DNA from 3 places in the Desulfosoma sp. genome. Region 1 is predicted to be linked to each of the others. Evidence: riboswitches for the same ligand, from Rfam matches in the RefSeq annotation. Region 1 holds a riboswitch; each other region holds the start of a gene.
The links. Region 1 has a riboswitch for cobalamin ahead of cbpB (peptide-modifying radical SAM enzyme CbpB). Riboswitches for the same ligand answer to the same signal wherever they lie in the genome.
Positions count from the first base shown of each region.

Region 2: another riboswitch for cobalamin. It lies ahead of cobT (nicotinate-nucleotide--dimethylbenzimidazole phosphoribosyltransferase); the one in region 1 lies ahead of cbpB (peptide-modifying radical SAM enzyme CbpB).
Region 3: another riboswitch for cobalamin. It lies ahead of ACUVSA_RS10310 (radical SAM protein); the one in region 1 lies ahead of cbpB (peptide-modifying radical SAM enzyme CbpB).

Region 1 is NZ_JBRAHS010000009.1:66,276-71,303, reverse strand. Features, by position in the region: gene gspG (type II secretion system major pseudopilin GspG) at 362-817, shown strand; gene cbpB (peptide-modifying radical SAM enzyme CbpB) at 890-2,281, opposite strand; cobalamin riboswitch at 2,519-2,711, opposite strand; gene ACUVSA_RS07335 (Hsp20/alpha crystallin family protein) at 2,914-3,357, opposite strand; gene ACUVSA_RS07330 (hypothetical protein) at 3,492-3,749, opposite strand; gene ACUVSA_RS07325 (hydrogenase iron-sulfur subunit) at 3,776-4,189, opposite strand; gene ACUVSA_RS07320 (FAD-dependent oxidoreductase) at 4,189-5,028, opposite strand, start outside.
Region 2 is NZ_JBRAHS010000001.1:130,036-135,063, forward strand. Features, by position in the region: gene ACUVSA_RS00600 (penicillin-binding protein activator) at 1-1,228, shown strand, start outside; gene cobT (nicotinate-nucleotide--dimethylbenzimidazole phosphoribosyltransferase) at 1,267-2,331, opposite strand; cobalamin riboswitch at 2,434-2,629, opposite strand; gene ACUVSA_RS00610 (hypothetical protein) at 2,924-3,070, opposite strand; gene ACUVSA_RS00615 (DUF3303 domain-containing protein) at 3,197-3,472, opposite strand; gene ACUVSA_RS00620 (cytochrome c3 family protein) at 3,661-4,110, shown strand; gene ACUVSA_RS00625 (ferredoxin) at 4,460-4,645, opposite strand; gene ACUVSA_RS00630 (TusE/DsrC/DsvC family sulfur relay protein) at 4,917-5,028, opposite strand, start outside.
Region 3 is NZ_JBRAHS010000014.1:24,376-29,403, forward strand. Features, by position in the region: gene cobN (cobaltochelatase subunit CobN) at 1-822, opposite strand, end outside; gene ACUVSA_RS10310 (radical SAM protein) at 819-1,886, opposite strand; cobalamin riboswitch at 2,064-2,253, opposite strand; gene ACUVSA_RS10315 (TonB-dependent receptor) at 2,538-4,796, shown strand; gene ACUVSA_RS10320 (ABC transporter substrate-binding protein) at 4,766-5,028, shown strand, end outside.

The DNA of each region.
Region 1 (5,028 bases):
GAGCTTCGCGGCATTCAGCGATTCGCTCTGCATTTTCCGGATGATTTCAATCCCTCCCATTTCTTGTGCCCCTCCGGTGGTCGCTTTCTGTGCAGTTTAAAACCCATCCAGAACGCGTATAAAAGCTTCAAGCAGTTGACAGTCGGACCCAAAGCTTCTACGCTGGCGGCGCTATGCTGTCAGGAAGCGCCGAGATCCTGTCTGAGGAAGGTGTTTTTGCAGCCATTGGGGTCTGGGCTGGTGTCCTAAGGCACGATCAGGAGTCGTGACTTGGAAGGCTCCTGAATATTCCGTGTCGTGCAGGCTTTTAGCCGGGTTGTGAAACTACGGAGTCATCCTTTTCTATGAGCGAGGCAGGGCGATGCACCACGTATGGAAAGAGCACAGACGCAAGAAAAATCAGTCCCCACAAAGAAGCTCTCGTGGCTTTACACTCATTGAATTGCTCATCGTCATGGTCATCTTGGGACTTTTGGCCGCTCTGGTGGCTCCCAAGATGTTTCAAAAGGTTGGCGCGTCCAAGCTTAAAACCGCCAAAGCGCAGATCGCTCTTTTGGGCACGGCCCTGGATGCCTATCGTTTAGACGTGGGTCGATACCCCACCACCGAACAGGGCCTTCAAGCCTTGCGGGTCAATCCCGGTGTCGACACATGGGACGGGCCCTATCTGCCAAAAGACGTTCCCAAGGATCCCTGGGGTCGTGACTATATTTACCGATCTCCTGGCCAACACGGAGACTATGACCTGTATTCCTTGGGCGCGGACGGGCAGGAGGGTGGCGAAGGGGAAAACGCCGATGTGGTGAGTTGGCAGTGAAACCCCTGCGCCTGCAGCCCAGAGGTTTCTGCGTTCGCAGGCGCAGGGTTTGCGTCCGCGGCCTTGTCGTCTTCAAGCATACCGATAGGTCTCTTCCGTTTCCGACTCCCAACCATTCCACATATACGCGGTTTCACGCCCTTGTGCCACCACGCGAAAGGCGTAGCGCACCTGTTCCTCGTAAAACCTACAATAAGGACTGGGCGCTTCCAGACGGCCACTGACCGCCTGCACCTCCGCAGGACAAGGTGCCCCGCAAAAGTGCCTTACGGCACATTGCCGACAAGGCTCGATACTTTCCACCATTCGGCGTGTCACGGCTTGAAAGGGATGGCTTTCCAAAACACCCGCAATGTCGTCCCGAAACAGGTTGCCGCCCCGGTATTCGGGAAACCCGATGAATTCACTGCACGGAAACAAATCCCCTTGGGCGGACACGGCAAAGAAACACCTGCCGCCCCCACACGGGGAGATGTCGCACATGAGCCGCCGGCCCGTTGGACCAACCACACCAGCCAGAACGTTGGCAAAATTGGCAACGACGAGCTTTCTTGCGGTCTTTTCAAACAAGGCGTAGGTTCTATCCAAGGCCGCACAGAACGCTTCGGCGAGAACGGCATCATCGGGCTTGAGATCCATGCCGCCTTTGCGGGTGCAACGGACGGGATTGAACATCACCACACCGACGCCGGCGTCGTGATAAAAATCCACCAACTCCGGTAGGAGCGCCACATTTTCTCGAGTCACCGTCGTGATCACGTTAAAGGCCGGATAGAAAGCCAGCCGCTCCATCACGCGACGCACTCGAATAAACGCCCCCTGTCCATGCCAATTCTTTCGAACCTTGTCTGCCACGCCGGCTTCATGGGCGTCCAGAGAGATGCCGATGCCGACCCCTCGCGAGGTGAGAAAATCAATCGCCTCGTCATCCAAAAGGGTCGCATTGGTCTGAATCCCAAACAGGAATTTCCCTCGAAAGCGGTCAATGGCCGAAAAGACCGCTTCCCGAGCCAGCATGGGCTCTGAACCGTGAAAGATGAGCTGCGGTGTCGCTTCAGGCTCCAGTGTTCGCTCGAAATATGCTGCCAGACGCTCCAGGGCTTTCACCACCTCTTCCGGCGTCATGGTTGTGCCGTTTCGTCGCATGTCTTCCGGAAGATAACAGTACGTGCAGTTGAAGTTGCAGCGTTCCGTCGGGTTGAAATAAACGGCGGAAGGCTTCAACCCGAAACGCAGACGCTGCATCTCGGCCTCAAACGCCTCGCCTTGTGCCAGAAAGTCCTGGAGCAGACGTCCGGACAAGGCATCCGGCAACGAGGCCGTGTCCACAACGGCCCAATAGGCACTGTCCGGCTCAACGACCGCGACGCGATTGGGCAGACCAATGTCCAGCACAGCAAAAGAAGGCCCAAAGCCGCTGTTGGCATAACGGGGACGGCCAGTGAGGAAAATTTCCTGGTTCATCTATTTGTCCTGTTTTTCCTTGGTGCTGGGGGTCAGCATAATGTAATGGGACAACCCAGTGGTGTCGCCCAGCTTTCGACATCGACGGCGGTACGCAATGATGCGCTTCACCTTTTGCATCGTCCTCCTCCTCAGTTTTTGTCATGGCAAGATCGTATTTCGGCCGCGGACCAAAGAAAAAGCCCGGAGCCATCCGCTGACGCAGATGCCCTCCGGGCTTCCTTTGCCATCGGTTGCCCGGCTTCACGTCTTCCAGCAGGTCTTCTGGCTTTCGGATCTTCTGAAGGGCCGCAGCCTTCCCCTCGGGGTGCTCCCCGAAAGTGACCGGTTTGAACGCTCGAACCTTCGCGCCCCTTCATCCCCGATTACAGCGGCGGGACCGCCACGGATTTTCACCGTGTTCCGGGATGCTGGAAAACCGACGCCTTATTCACGGCCCTTCTGCCACGAAGCCCTGGCCTTGTCAAGATCCAAACCATAGGGGCCTTTCCTGCAAAGCTCATAAACTTTGCCCATACAAGTGACCGCAGCCCCAGGGCAGCGACGATTTCGCCGCCCAAAACAAACAAGCGGGGCATGGCCCCGCTTGGTGCAGTGAACCCGTGACAGAAGGCTCACTGTCTACTACCGTTTCAGTGTTTGACTTCGATCCTCTTTGGCCGCGAAGCTTCGGCTTTAGGAATCTCGATACGCAGAACACCGTCTTTGTAAACCGCTTCGATGCCTTCCGACTTTACTTCCGCCGGCAGACTCAAAGATCGAGCAAAAGAGCCGTAGCGGCGTTCTACTCGGTGAAAGGATTCTCCCTTTTCTTCCTTTTCCTGGCGCTTTTCCCCTTTGACAGTCAACACGTTGTCTGTGATGCTGATGTCCAAATCCTTCACATCCACGCCGGGGAGATCGGCGCGCACCACAATCTTTTCTTCGGTTTCGGAAATGTCAAAGGCTGGCATCAGCATTTTTTCGTCGCCCCACACGGCGGGAAAGGCTTCCTCAAAGAACCGATCCATCCAGTCGAAGGCCCTCGGCCATGCCAGGAGCGACTCCTCTCGAGAACGAGGAACCAATCCGAACATGATCCATACCTCCTTCGGTATTATTTTTGAGTAGCTTAAGGTGCGACTTTCGCTACAAAAGTAATCTTCATCGGGCTTGTGTCAAGTCCCCTGCCTAGCCACAGCCGTGTCCTGAAGCTCAGGGGCTGCCTCCATCATCCCTCGAGGTCTCTTTCTCCCGCTTCTTCGAGCAGTCTTTTGAAACGAGCGGAATCCCGCACGCGGCGAAAAGAAGCCGCTTCCGCCTCTTCCACGGTCAAATGGATTTCCCCGCACTCCGGACACGTCACGTTGAGCTGATCTCCGATGGTGCGTTCCCGTATTTCATCCACCGTCATATGGGCGAGAAGCCCGCATTTGGTATCCACCCGTCGCGCACGCACACGAAAGGGAAAGGTTCTTTCCTCTGCCATGGTCTGTCCTCTTCAGCCCCTCCCGTTCAATTCCCGCCGTTGTCCAAGGTCCGGACCAGCCGAACCATGTCTCGGCACGCCTCCACAAACCTTTCCGCCTCCGACGACGCGCACCACACCATACGAAACCGTTCCGGATCCAGTCCCATGGTTTCCAACATTTCATGAATCACCAACCGACGAGCGTCCGCTTTGAGGTTTCCGTCCTTGTAGTGACATTCCCCCGGCCGACAGCCCATGACCAGAACCCCGGACGCTCCCAGCGAGAAAGCTTCCATAACCAAATGCGGATGAACCATGCCGGAACACATGACCCGCACGATATGCACACTTTCGGGATATTCCATGCGGCGAATCCCCGCTAGATCCGCGGCGCTGTAAGCACACCAATGGCACGCAAAAACGACGACCCTCTCCTTGCCACGCTTGACGCTGCCCATTATGCCGCTCCGCCTTGTTCAGGCCTGAAAAGGGCCTGAAGCTGTCGCGACAGTTGCGGTCCACCAAATCCTCCCACACGAATGCCGGCTTTGGGACAGGTGGCCTGGCAGATGCCACAGCCTTTGCACAAGGCCGAGTTGATGACGGGTAGCCGCACCGTGCCCTTGGCTTCGCACTCCTTTGGGGATCCATTCCGCCAGTCAATGGCCTCAAAGGGGCAGACGTCCAGACACAAGGCGCACCCATCGCAGTTGTCGATCACCACGTGGGCTTTGACGGCGTCCAGGGATCTTCGGCGCCTGGCCAGAATCGCCGCGGCTCGCGCCGTCACGGCTTGCGCTTGCACGATAACCTCATCCAAGGGCTTTGGCGCGTGCGCCAGGCCGGCCATGAAAATCCCTTCCGACAAGAATTCCACAGGCCGCAGTTTGGCGTGACTTTCCTGAAAAAACCCGTCGGCGTTGAGAGGCAGTTTGTAAATGGCGGCCAATTCGGCCACTGCTGGCTGAGGCACAATGGCCGTGGCTAAAATAATCACGTCGGCCCGTAGACTCAAAGGCTTCTGGAGGACATCATCCATGACGCGCACGTACAGTTCGTTGGGGCCGAGGCGCACCGCCGGTTTGTGTTCCAGGTCATACTGGACAAAGACAACCCCCTTTTCTCGAGCCTGTCGATAAACGGATTCTCGCAGTCCGTAGGTGCGCACGTCGCGATATAAAATGTAAATGTCCCTCGTGGGATCTTCGTCTTTGAGTTCCACCGCCGCCTGAATGGCATGGGTACAACACACGCAGGAGCAATAGGGCCGATGGGGTTCTCGAGACCCCACACATTG
Region 2 (5,028 bases), on a different contig from region 1:
CCGTCGCATGCAGCTGGCGCCTCCGGAAGGGCGTCGCGACGCGTTGCTCAAGCTGATGGCCCAGTATCCACAACATCCCATAGCCCGCAGCATTGAAGAAGAACTGCGAGGAGTCATGGGACCTTTACCTCAGGCGGATCCTGACAAATTGGGGTGTATGGTTCCTTTGAGCGGGCCGCACAGCGCCCACGGCCGGCGGTTGGTCAAAGGTGTGGCCCTGGCTCTGCGGCACTGGGAAAAGCTCTTTCGAGGAACTCCGGCTCGATTGGTTCTGGCGGACACTCAAGCCAACCCGAACGTCGCGGTGAGCGCCCTAAGCCACCTGGTGCAGGAGGAGCGTGTTCTGGCCGTGTTGGGGCCGTTGAGTCCGAAGAGTGTCGAAGCGATTCTTGCCGCGGTCAATGAAAGAGGAATTCCTGTGATCAGCTTCACGGAAAAACGCCGCGTCACCTCCCAAACCCCTTTTCTTTTGCACGCCTTCTTGGATCACCAGGACATGATCGCGGCGCTGCTCACCTATTGTCGAAACGCTCTAGGGTTTCAAAACTTCGGCGTGCTTTACCCGGAGGAACCCTACGGCCGCGCTCTGAGAGAGATCTTTCTCCGCACGGTTCAAGAGCTTGACGGAAAAGTCGTGGTGGATACGCCCTACACTCCGGGCATGACCGATTTCAAAGGTCCCATTCACACTCTCGCGCACCACGTGCCAAAGGGATCCGGAGCCGAGGTTTCCGACACACCCTTGGATGCTCTCTTCATTCCCGACGCCGCCGAAACCATTGCCCTGATCGCTCCGCAGCTGCCTTATTACAACGTGGTAGGCGTGACGCTTCTGGGCACAAATCTTTGGGAAGAAAAGTCCCTGCTGTCCGCCGGCGGCGTTTATCTGGAAGGCGCTCTGTTTCCATCAGCCTTCCAGCACGAGACTTCCCGCATGGGGGATTCCTTTCAGGACGCCTTTACACGAGACTATCGGGAAACATACGGAGAAGAACCCGACTTTTTGGCCGCTCAAGGCTACACGGCAACCTTGCTGGCACTCCAGGCTCGAGAACAAACGCTCAAAGAGGGCCAGGTCGATCGCCTGCGCTTTCGACAATGGCTCCTTCGAGTGGAACTGCCCACGGGACCTCTCGGCCCTGTTCGGTTCGCTCCGGACGGCCACATGGAACGCCAGTATCCCATTCTTCAAATCAAGGGCGGGGCGGTGGTGCGGGTGGACCAATAGGCCATGACCACACCACACTCCATGTCGCCGTGGCCGCTTCAATGGCCGGTGTCCGTGACGCCGGCTTCTTCAAAGGTCTTGATATCCCGAAGGACGCGTGCCGAAGCTTCCACCAGGCTCATGGCCAAGGCCGCCCCCGTGCCTTCTCCCAGTCGCATGGACAGGTCCAACAGGGGGGGGCGTTCCAAAAGCTCGATCATGGCTTGGTGGCCCACTTCCTGACTGCGGTGTGAGACGAAAAGGTAATCCTTGGCGAAAGGAGCCAGCTGGCAGGCAATCAAAGCTCCTGCCGTAGCAATGAAGCCATCGCAGACCACGGGCACACGCACGGCCGCGGCTCCAAGAACCGCTCCGGCAAGCCCGGCGATTTCGTAGCCACCCACTTTCGCCAGAACATCCACCGGATCTGTGGGATTCGGGCGGTTGACGGCCAAAGCCTTTTCCACGGCCCGCACCTTGCGGCACCAGGCGGCATCGTCAATGCCGGTCCCTCGGCCCGTAAGGTCCTTAACTGGCTTGGTGCTCAAGGCCGCCACAATGGCCGTGGACGGTGTCGTGTTCGCGATGCCCATGTCTCCTGTCCCCACAAGTTGAAAGCCTTCCTCCTGAACGGCAGCCATCACAAGGTGAGCCCCTTCTACAAGGCCACGGACGGCCTCGTGCCGCTCCATGGCCGCCCCTTGGGTCATGTTGCGGGTCCCTTTGCCGATCTTTCGCCGAATGACGGCCCAGTCCTCCGGAAGATCGGCCGCCACGCCGAAATCCACCACGCGCACCTCAGCTCCCACATGGTCTGCCAGGACATTGATCGACGCCCAGCCATTGAGAAAACTCCAAACCATCTGAGCTGTAACTTCCTGCGGGTACGCGCTGACACCCTCTTCAGCCACACCGTGATCTCCGGCCATGGTGAAAATGATTTTTCGGCTCACATTGGGCGTTAAACTCTTGCAAATGGCCCCCAGTCGAGCGGCCATCTCTTCCAGCCGCCCCAAAGAGCCTCTCGGGCGGATTTGCGATCGAAGTCTTTCCCAGGCAAGCTTTTCCCAATGGGAATCCACCGGCTCAATGCTCTCAAGAAGGCTTTGAAGCTCTTTCTCCATGAACATGACGCTCCTCTCGTGGTTTAATGCTTTCCCAACAAAAAAGCCTTCGTGGTCCCACGACCTCGAAGGCTCACCCTAGGCACGGGTCAACTTTCGGTCCGCTCAACGTCCGGGTGGCAGGTCTTCTGACTCGCGGATCCCTTGCCTCTTCGGGCCTTCCCATTTCCCACGCGGAAACAGTGGCTCTGCTCCGAAGGCATCCCCGCTTACAGCGCCGGCCCAGCGTAGCGGCTTTGCACCGCCTTCCCTATTCTCCCCGCATGCTCTTCAGGGCACCACCCCGGACCGCACCCAATGATAGCTTCGTAAACGACGGTTGCTGTCGCTCCTTTCTTGCTTCTTCAGGTCAAGTCTCGCCCACGCACCATTTTTCAAGCAGGTTTTTCCTACCTGCATCAACTTCATTTGTTCAGGCGGACCCCCATCCGTCCGATGCCATGACGCAACATGCGCGGCTCCAGCAGCCTCCCCTAGCCGCTATGCCTGCCTGTCTAAAAAAGCTCAGGCTTTATTCCGCAACGATCCCGCACGGCCCTGTCCTCTTTCGCCCATGGCGCCCCTCCCGCACGTTGCCCGCAGGCACAAACTCTCAGAGCATGACCACGAATGGCTTTTCTTGGCCTTCCTGCGGGTTCCATTGTCCCAGAAGAAGGACCGCTTCCCAGCGCTCCGCCAAATGGCGCAAGCGCCGCAGGGTGTCCTTTTCCATGCCCGCGCTTCGATCCCCAATCCCCATAGTGGGATCAGCCCCTGCAGGTCTGCGCGATCGGGGACGGCCAAAAACCCGCCCCTTCAAGAACAAGGGCCTGCATATCGTCCACGCGAGCGCCGGAACCCTCGGGCCGCATGTTCGGCCCCGCTCTCAAGCTTTCTTAGATGTTCGGCGCAGGAGCTTCAGTGCCTTTTTTGTCTCCATCACGGGCACCACCTCTGCAACCCCCAAATCGGTCCACTGAAAGACCGCAGCCGCCAGGTGCGCTTCGTCTTCGGCTTCGAAAAGCCGAAACACGCGATGCCCCGTCACATCGAACCATTCCCCCTTCAGGGCCGTTCCCGGCACTTCGGGAAGCTGTTCCGTGCGCTCGATGACGCGGTCGCGATCTTCCGGAGTGTAGCTGAAGATGGCCATAAACAGCATAACGCGCCTCCTTGTGTGAGCTCCCGCCCTGTCAACCTTTTCGATCTTTATACTCCAAGGCGTTCATCGTCTGTCAAGGGACGATTTCGCGCCCGAAAAGCCTTGACACTTTCAAGACCAGCTCACTACAACGGCTGCCGTGAATGGAATCACAATCTCAACCTGCATAACAGAAAGGAGGTGACACGGTGAGAGGTAAGCATTGGTTCGTCCCGTCGGTTTGCATCGCAGCGGCTCTGTTTGTGGGAGCCCTCATTGCCGTGGCGGCAGATGCCCCGGATGTCATCACCATGAACTCAACCCTGTGGCCCAGCCACACCAAAGCCAATGTGCAGTTCACGCACAAGAAGCACGCCGAAGAGTATAAGATCGCGTGTACCGAGTGCCATCACAAATACGAGGGCGGCAAGAACGTGTGGAAGCAGGGAGATCCTGTACAGAAGTGCCAGGAGTGCCACAACGAGCCGACCATTGAAGGCGAAAAGAAGCTGCCTCCGGAACAACAAAAGCTGAACTTGAAACTGGCCATGCACACCAATTGCCAGGAGTGCCACAAGAAGCTGAAAGCTCAGAATCCTCAAACCGCCGCTCCGACCACGTGCGTGCAGTGTCATCCCAAAAAGGAAGGGCAAAGCTAGGAAAGCCTTTCCGGCGACATGTGACGCCTAACCCTCTCCGCCGACCCTTTACGGGGGGAGGGTTTTCTGTCGGAATCTACCCTGGCAGCCGCAGGTCGTAGCCAAAGAAAAAAACCCGAGAGATGCTTCATCTCCCGGGTCTTTGAACTTGAGCCTGCTTCAGAACGCTTTAGGAGGAAAGGATAAAGCCACCGAAACGGCCATCGCGCCTCGCTGCTCCGATCTCGCTTTATGCCGAAGGTCCAGCCCCCCCCTTCAAGGGTACGGGCAGCAAAGGATTTTGACCCTTAGCCGAAAAACCCCTTGAACCCGTTCTCGGACACAATCTGGAGAAGAAATCAGCGGCGCCTTAGACTTCTTCCACCGTAATGGCGTCGTTTTCGCAAACTTCCACGCAGCTTTCACAGCCGAGGCATTCGTCTTCATTGACGGGCTCGGCCTTACCATCCACGAGTTCGTAGACGTCCACGGGGCACACATCCACGCACTCGCCGTCACCAGTGCATTTGCTCTTATCTACAGTCACTTTAAACATCGCTCGTCATCCTCCTCATGTGATCTTGTGGAATGTAACCGACAGGCCAAAGACCCGTCCATCTCGCTTGGCTCATGCCGCCAAGGCCTTTACTGACTGCCTAGGGCAAAGTCAAGAAAAAAGGTGCGCCTTGAAGCAGGCGCAACCATTCGTGCTTGTTTTCTCATGCCCAGGGACCAAATAAGCCCGCCGGAATTTCCAAGGGTTTTAAGGCGTGCGTCGAGGTGTTTCCGAGGGGGATTCAGCCCCCTCGGATCCTTCTTAGCTCGACTTACACGCAGCCCGTCGGTTTCGGCAGGCCAGCCATCTTACAAGCGCCCTTGCCCGGTCCGCTCGGAAACAGTTCATAGATGTATTTCAGCTTGTAGCCGGTCACCTTGGTC
Region 3 (5,028 bases), on a different contig from region 1:
CTTTTGAGCCATGACCAGGGAAAACATCATTGGGTTCAGCAGCACATCGATGCGAGAACGGCGGCCATCCATGAAGTAGCGGGCCACAAGGTCATGCACGCTCATATTTTTCAGGGTTTTATTGGGATAGCGAACGTGAAAGAGGGCCAGAACATTGGCGCCTTGGTGTTCCGCTTCTCTAATGAGCGCGTCGATGTAAGTCAGGTCGCCATTCACCCAATAGGTCTGGTAAAACCAGATACCTAAAGTAGGCTTTCGAGGATCAATTTTCCTGGACACATATTCTTCCAAAGAAGGGATGTAGGGAAAGTCGGGATGATAAATGCCTTCTGATGGGATTTTCCGTGGAGGGAGGACCGACGATTCGGTTCCATTAATGACGTCGTGAATGAAATGAAGCAAGTGTAAAAAGTTTTCCACTCCTCCAAAAAGAATATAATTATTGATGGTGTTCCAGACGCCGTTTTCAAGCCCATCGGCATGTTCGTGCGCAAGGAGGACCGCTTCTTCATCCCCGCCCATAGGCTGAATGTGTAAATAAGGCCTAGTCAAGCCCTGAGCTCGGCGCTCTTGCATGGCCTCGAGAAGAGACGCCAACGCCGGGCACGAGTTTTTTCCTCCATGCAGGGTGATGAGAACCATGTGGGCTTTTAAAGCCTCTTGCACGAAGGCTTCAATGCGAGCGTTGTCAAAAAGTTGGCTTCGCGTGCGGGCTGTCACGGACACCAAGCCGCCTTGAGCTAGATAGCGCGTCACGGCACGGCTCAAACTGGGAATTTCCCCGGCGGTGGCGCTAAAATACACTATTTTCAAGGCACTCATTTCTCTCCTCCTTTCCCCCTTTGCGCCTTAGAGCCATCCGGAATGCCGTTTGGCTTCTCCCATAGTTCCCAAAGCGTTTGATACATGGTGCACACCAGCGACGCATGGTGGGCTGTGTTATAGATCAATCGACTGGGACATTCCCCGGGGCAAAACCGCCGAATGTGACACGTGGCACAATCGGCCCCCCGGGGCTGAGCAAGGCCGCAGAGGCGCCGCAAACGCGTGGTGTCGGGGTGCCACACGGTGCCGCAAGCCCAATCCTTTTCGCCGCATGTTTGGCCGCAGGGAAAGACGGATCCGTCTGGTCGCACGGCAAGACTTTCTCCTTTGGCTGCTGGGCAAAACACGGATGTGCTGGACGATGCCTTTGCCCGTCGGAGTCTGTCCAGTTCTCGAAGTCGCAAGGGTTGATGGCGATGCTGGTTTACAAAGAGGACGCTTCGATAAAACCTTTGCAGACCGACACGCAGGCTGTGGTGCTTAGGCGGCGCCACATGGCCTTGAAGGGCATGCCCTTTGACGGTGAGCAGATCCAGGGCGATTCCCTGGCACCACCGAAACGTCCCCACAAAAAGGGGCAACAAATCCAGGGTGCCTATAGAGGCTTCACTGACCACAGCCGTGATGCGAAAAGGAACTCCCGCCGCTTCTAAACGTCGGATTCCAGCGACCGTCTTCGCCGCACCGCCCCGAAGATTTTCTTGTATCGGCGGTGGGCCGTCCAAACTAATGCCCACTTGAATCGCATAGCGTCGAAAAAGATGGATTAACTCCGAAGTAAGTCGAGTCCCGTTGGTTTGAACGGCCAATGTGGCCGGAAGCCTTCTCCGCTGCAGCGCTTCAGCGGTATACGCAATCAAATCCGGCTCCAGCGTGGGCTCGCCGCCGCTGATCTGAACATGAAAAAAACGACCGGAGCGTGCGGCCAATGTCAGAGCCTGATCCACCACCTCGCGGCTCATGGCCTTGGGCGCCCCTTGGTTAGGGCGGTAACAGTAGGCGCACCGAAGGTTGCAGCCCTCGGTCAGCCAAAGGATGAGGTATCGAACCGTAGGAAACATCAAGCGCCTTTAGGCAAGTGTGCAGCCACCATCTCCTCACGCAGCTCCATGGACAAAAAAAAATCCTTGGACCTTGAAAAGGACCCAAGGATTGCACCCATTTTTCTTCATCCATTGGCATACGGGAAAAAGAGGTGCGTTTCCCCATGACAGCCATCACCCAGTCGCCGCCGAGGCGACAGCTTTCGACCACAGGCAGGTCTTCTGACTTCCGGATCCTTCTACTCCCTGCACCTTCCCGGCGTTTCGTGAAACACCAGTGGCTGTTTGATCAGGTTTCGTCCCCGGTTACAGCGGCGGGACCGCGCCGGATTTGCACCGGCTTCCCTTTTGGGCCCTTCAAGGCACCTGTGGTAGCCTCTTTATGCCCATTGGCCTCAACGGAGTCAAGCCGAAATGACTCTCCCACAAAAGCCTCTCAGTGTTTGCAATCCTATGCGCTGGGCAAAAATGCCTGCGATGGAACAGGGTGACTTAGGTGGTCCGACTGGGTTGACAACCTGCGACCGGATTGTGTACATTAACATTAAAGGCATTTCAAAACCACCTCGTGGACGCTCATTGTGGTCGCGAAGGCCACAGCGCGAAGGGCATCTTCGTGCAGTGGCCTTTTTCATTTTTTTTTCGAAGGGTACGAGAGGGAGGCGTCTCATGATGGGGCTGACAAAAGGTTTTGTTTTGGCGGTCATGATCCTGGCTGGCGGTTTTCTGGGCTTAGGTGCCTCACGCCTCTGGGCTCTTGAAGAACCTAGTTGGAACGTACTTGAGGAGGTCGTTGTCACGGCAACGCGGACAGAAAAAGCGACCGCTGAGGTTCCAGCGTCGGCTTCGGTCGTCACGGCTCAGGAGATCGAAGCAAAGGGATCCAAAACCTTCGACCAAACCCTGAGTCATTTACCTGGAGTTTATGTGCGACGGGGCAAGGGTTTGATGGATACCCTTTCTTCCATCAGTCTGCGCGGCATTCCTGACCCAAAGCGAACTCTGGTGCTTGTGGACGGTATTGCCCTCAACAATCCGTACACCGGCAACGTGAAATTCGGCGGATTTTACCCGGAAGAATTGGAACGCGTCGAAGTGGTTCGAGGTCCTTTTTCCAGTTTGTATGGCGGGTATGCCATGGGCGGCGTGGTCAATTTCATAACTAGGATGCCCGAGAAGCGGGAAATATGGGTGAAAGCAGGCTATGGAAACGGTTTTCAAGGGGGAGAGGCCATGGAAGACCTTTCCAGGCTGTACCTATCATACGGCGATAAGCTGTGGGACAAATTCAGCTTCATCCTCAGTTACGGTAGGCAGGACACCAACGGCTATCCGACGGATCTTAATCTCACGTCCAAAGCCCCGCCTGCGTCGGTGTCCGGTTGGAAGGAAACCACAGACAGGTACGACAAGAAAGCCTACCTGGTGGGCGATAAAGGAGACAATACATGGTGGGATGACGGTTTTACGGCCAAAGCGGCTTACTTTTTGACACCGAAAACACAATTGGGCATGACATTCATGTACAACCGGTATGAATACGACTACGATGATCCTCATACCTTCCTTCGCGATGAGTCAGGAAATCCTGTCTGGTCCTATAAGGGTTTATCTGAATCCGGGTTTCTTCCTGGAGGCGGGGGGCGTGCTCAAGGACTCTATAGCGTCGACTTTGAGACCCAAGACTTCATGGATCTGAAGATCACGGGTAAAGTAGCGTACTTGAAGGTGTATGAAGACTGGTACGTGACGACCATTTCAGGAGCCACACGCTTTGGCGGTCCTGGATACGTCAGCAATACGCCTCAGGAATCACTCACCCAAGAACTTCAGCTCACCGTTCCCCTTAATTCCATCGCGGGCGGCTCCTTTTGGGGTCGTCATACTGTAACCTTGGGCGAGACCTTCAAGACCGGAAAGTCCAACACCAAAGAAAAAAACCTGACGGATTGGCGTGACGAAGATTCCACCACAAATCTTCGCTACCAATCCGAAGGAAAAGATCGTTTCTGGGGTTTGTATGTTCAAGATGAGATATCCATTCTCGAGAACGTGACCGCCTATCTGGGCCTCCGCCAGGATTGGTGGAAAACCTTTGACGGTTTCGTGGTCGACTACGACACCAATAAATGGACTCCAAAGCCGGGTTACCCCAAAGCCTATCGTGAACGCTCCCATTCGTCCCTAAGTCCAAAAGCCGCCCTCGTCTATAAACCGACAGACGGCACGACCCTTCGCACTTCCGTGGGCAAAGCCTTTCGACCGCCCACACCCTACGAGCTTTACCGCACATGGACCTCCTCATCGGGTGTCACCTACGCGGGAAACCCCTCATTAAAGCCGGAAACAACGGTTTCCTGGGATTTGTCCATTGAACAGAGACTCTGGAAAAACGCCAAAGGCTCTGTCACCTATTTTGAGAACTACATGAAAGATTTCATCTACCGACAGACGGTGAGCTCGACCTACCAAGAACTTGCCAATGTCGGTAAAGCCGAATCTCGTGGAGTCGAAGCGGGGCTTGAACAGCGTCTTTTTGAATGGCTCACGTTCTTTGGCAACGTGACCTATACGGATTCTGAGGTGACCCAGAACAAAGCCAAACCGGCAACCGAAGGCAAGCGCCTCACCCAAATGCCGCTCTGGATGACCAATTTGGGAGCTCGCGTCGCTAAAGGTCCTTTGACTTTCTCCATTGAAGAGCATTATGTAGGAAAACGTTACAATGATGATACCAATGCCGATCGCAAAGACAACGTGTACGGCTCCTACGATCCCTACTGGATCACCAATGTGGCCGTTTCATACCAGGTGAAACCTTGGGCCAAAGTGTCCCTGTTGGTGGACAACCTCTTTGATGAAGACTATTACAGCTATTACAAGGCGCCAGGCCGTTCGTGGTTCGCAGAGTTGTCTGTAAAATTTTAGTGATTTTTTCGGAAAGGTTTTCTGTGCTTTGGGCGTGTCGAAGTCAAAACATTTTTCTCGTCTTGTGGGCCGCAGCCTGGCTGTTGAGCCCCGGCATAGGGCACGGGCAGCAGAGTTTTTTAACGTATACAGATAAATTCCAGCGAACAGTGAAAATCCACGTTCCTGTCTCCCGAGCTGTCTTGACCGTTACGTACGAGCTCATTCCGGTTTTGAGGCTCTGGGACCGGAT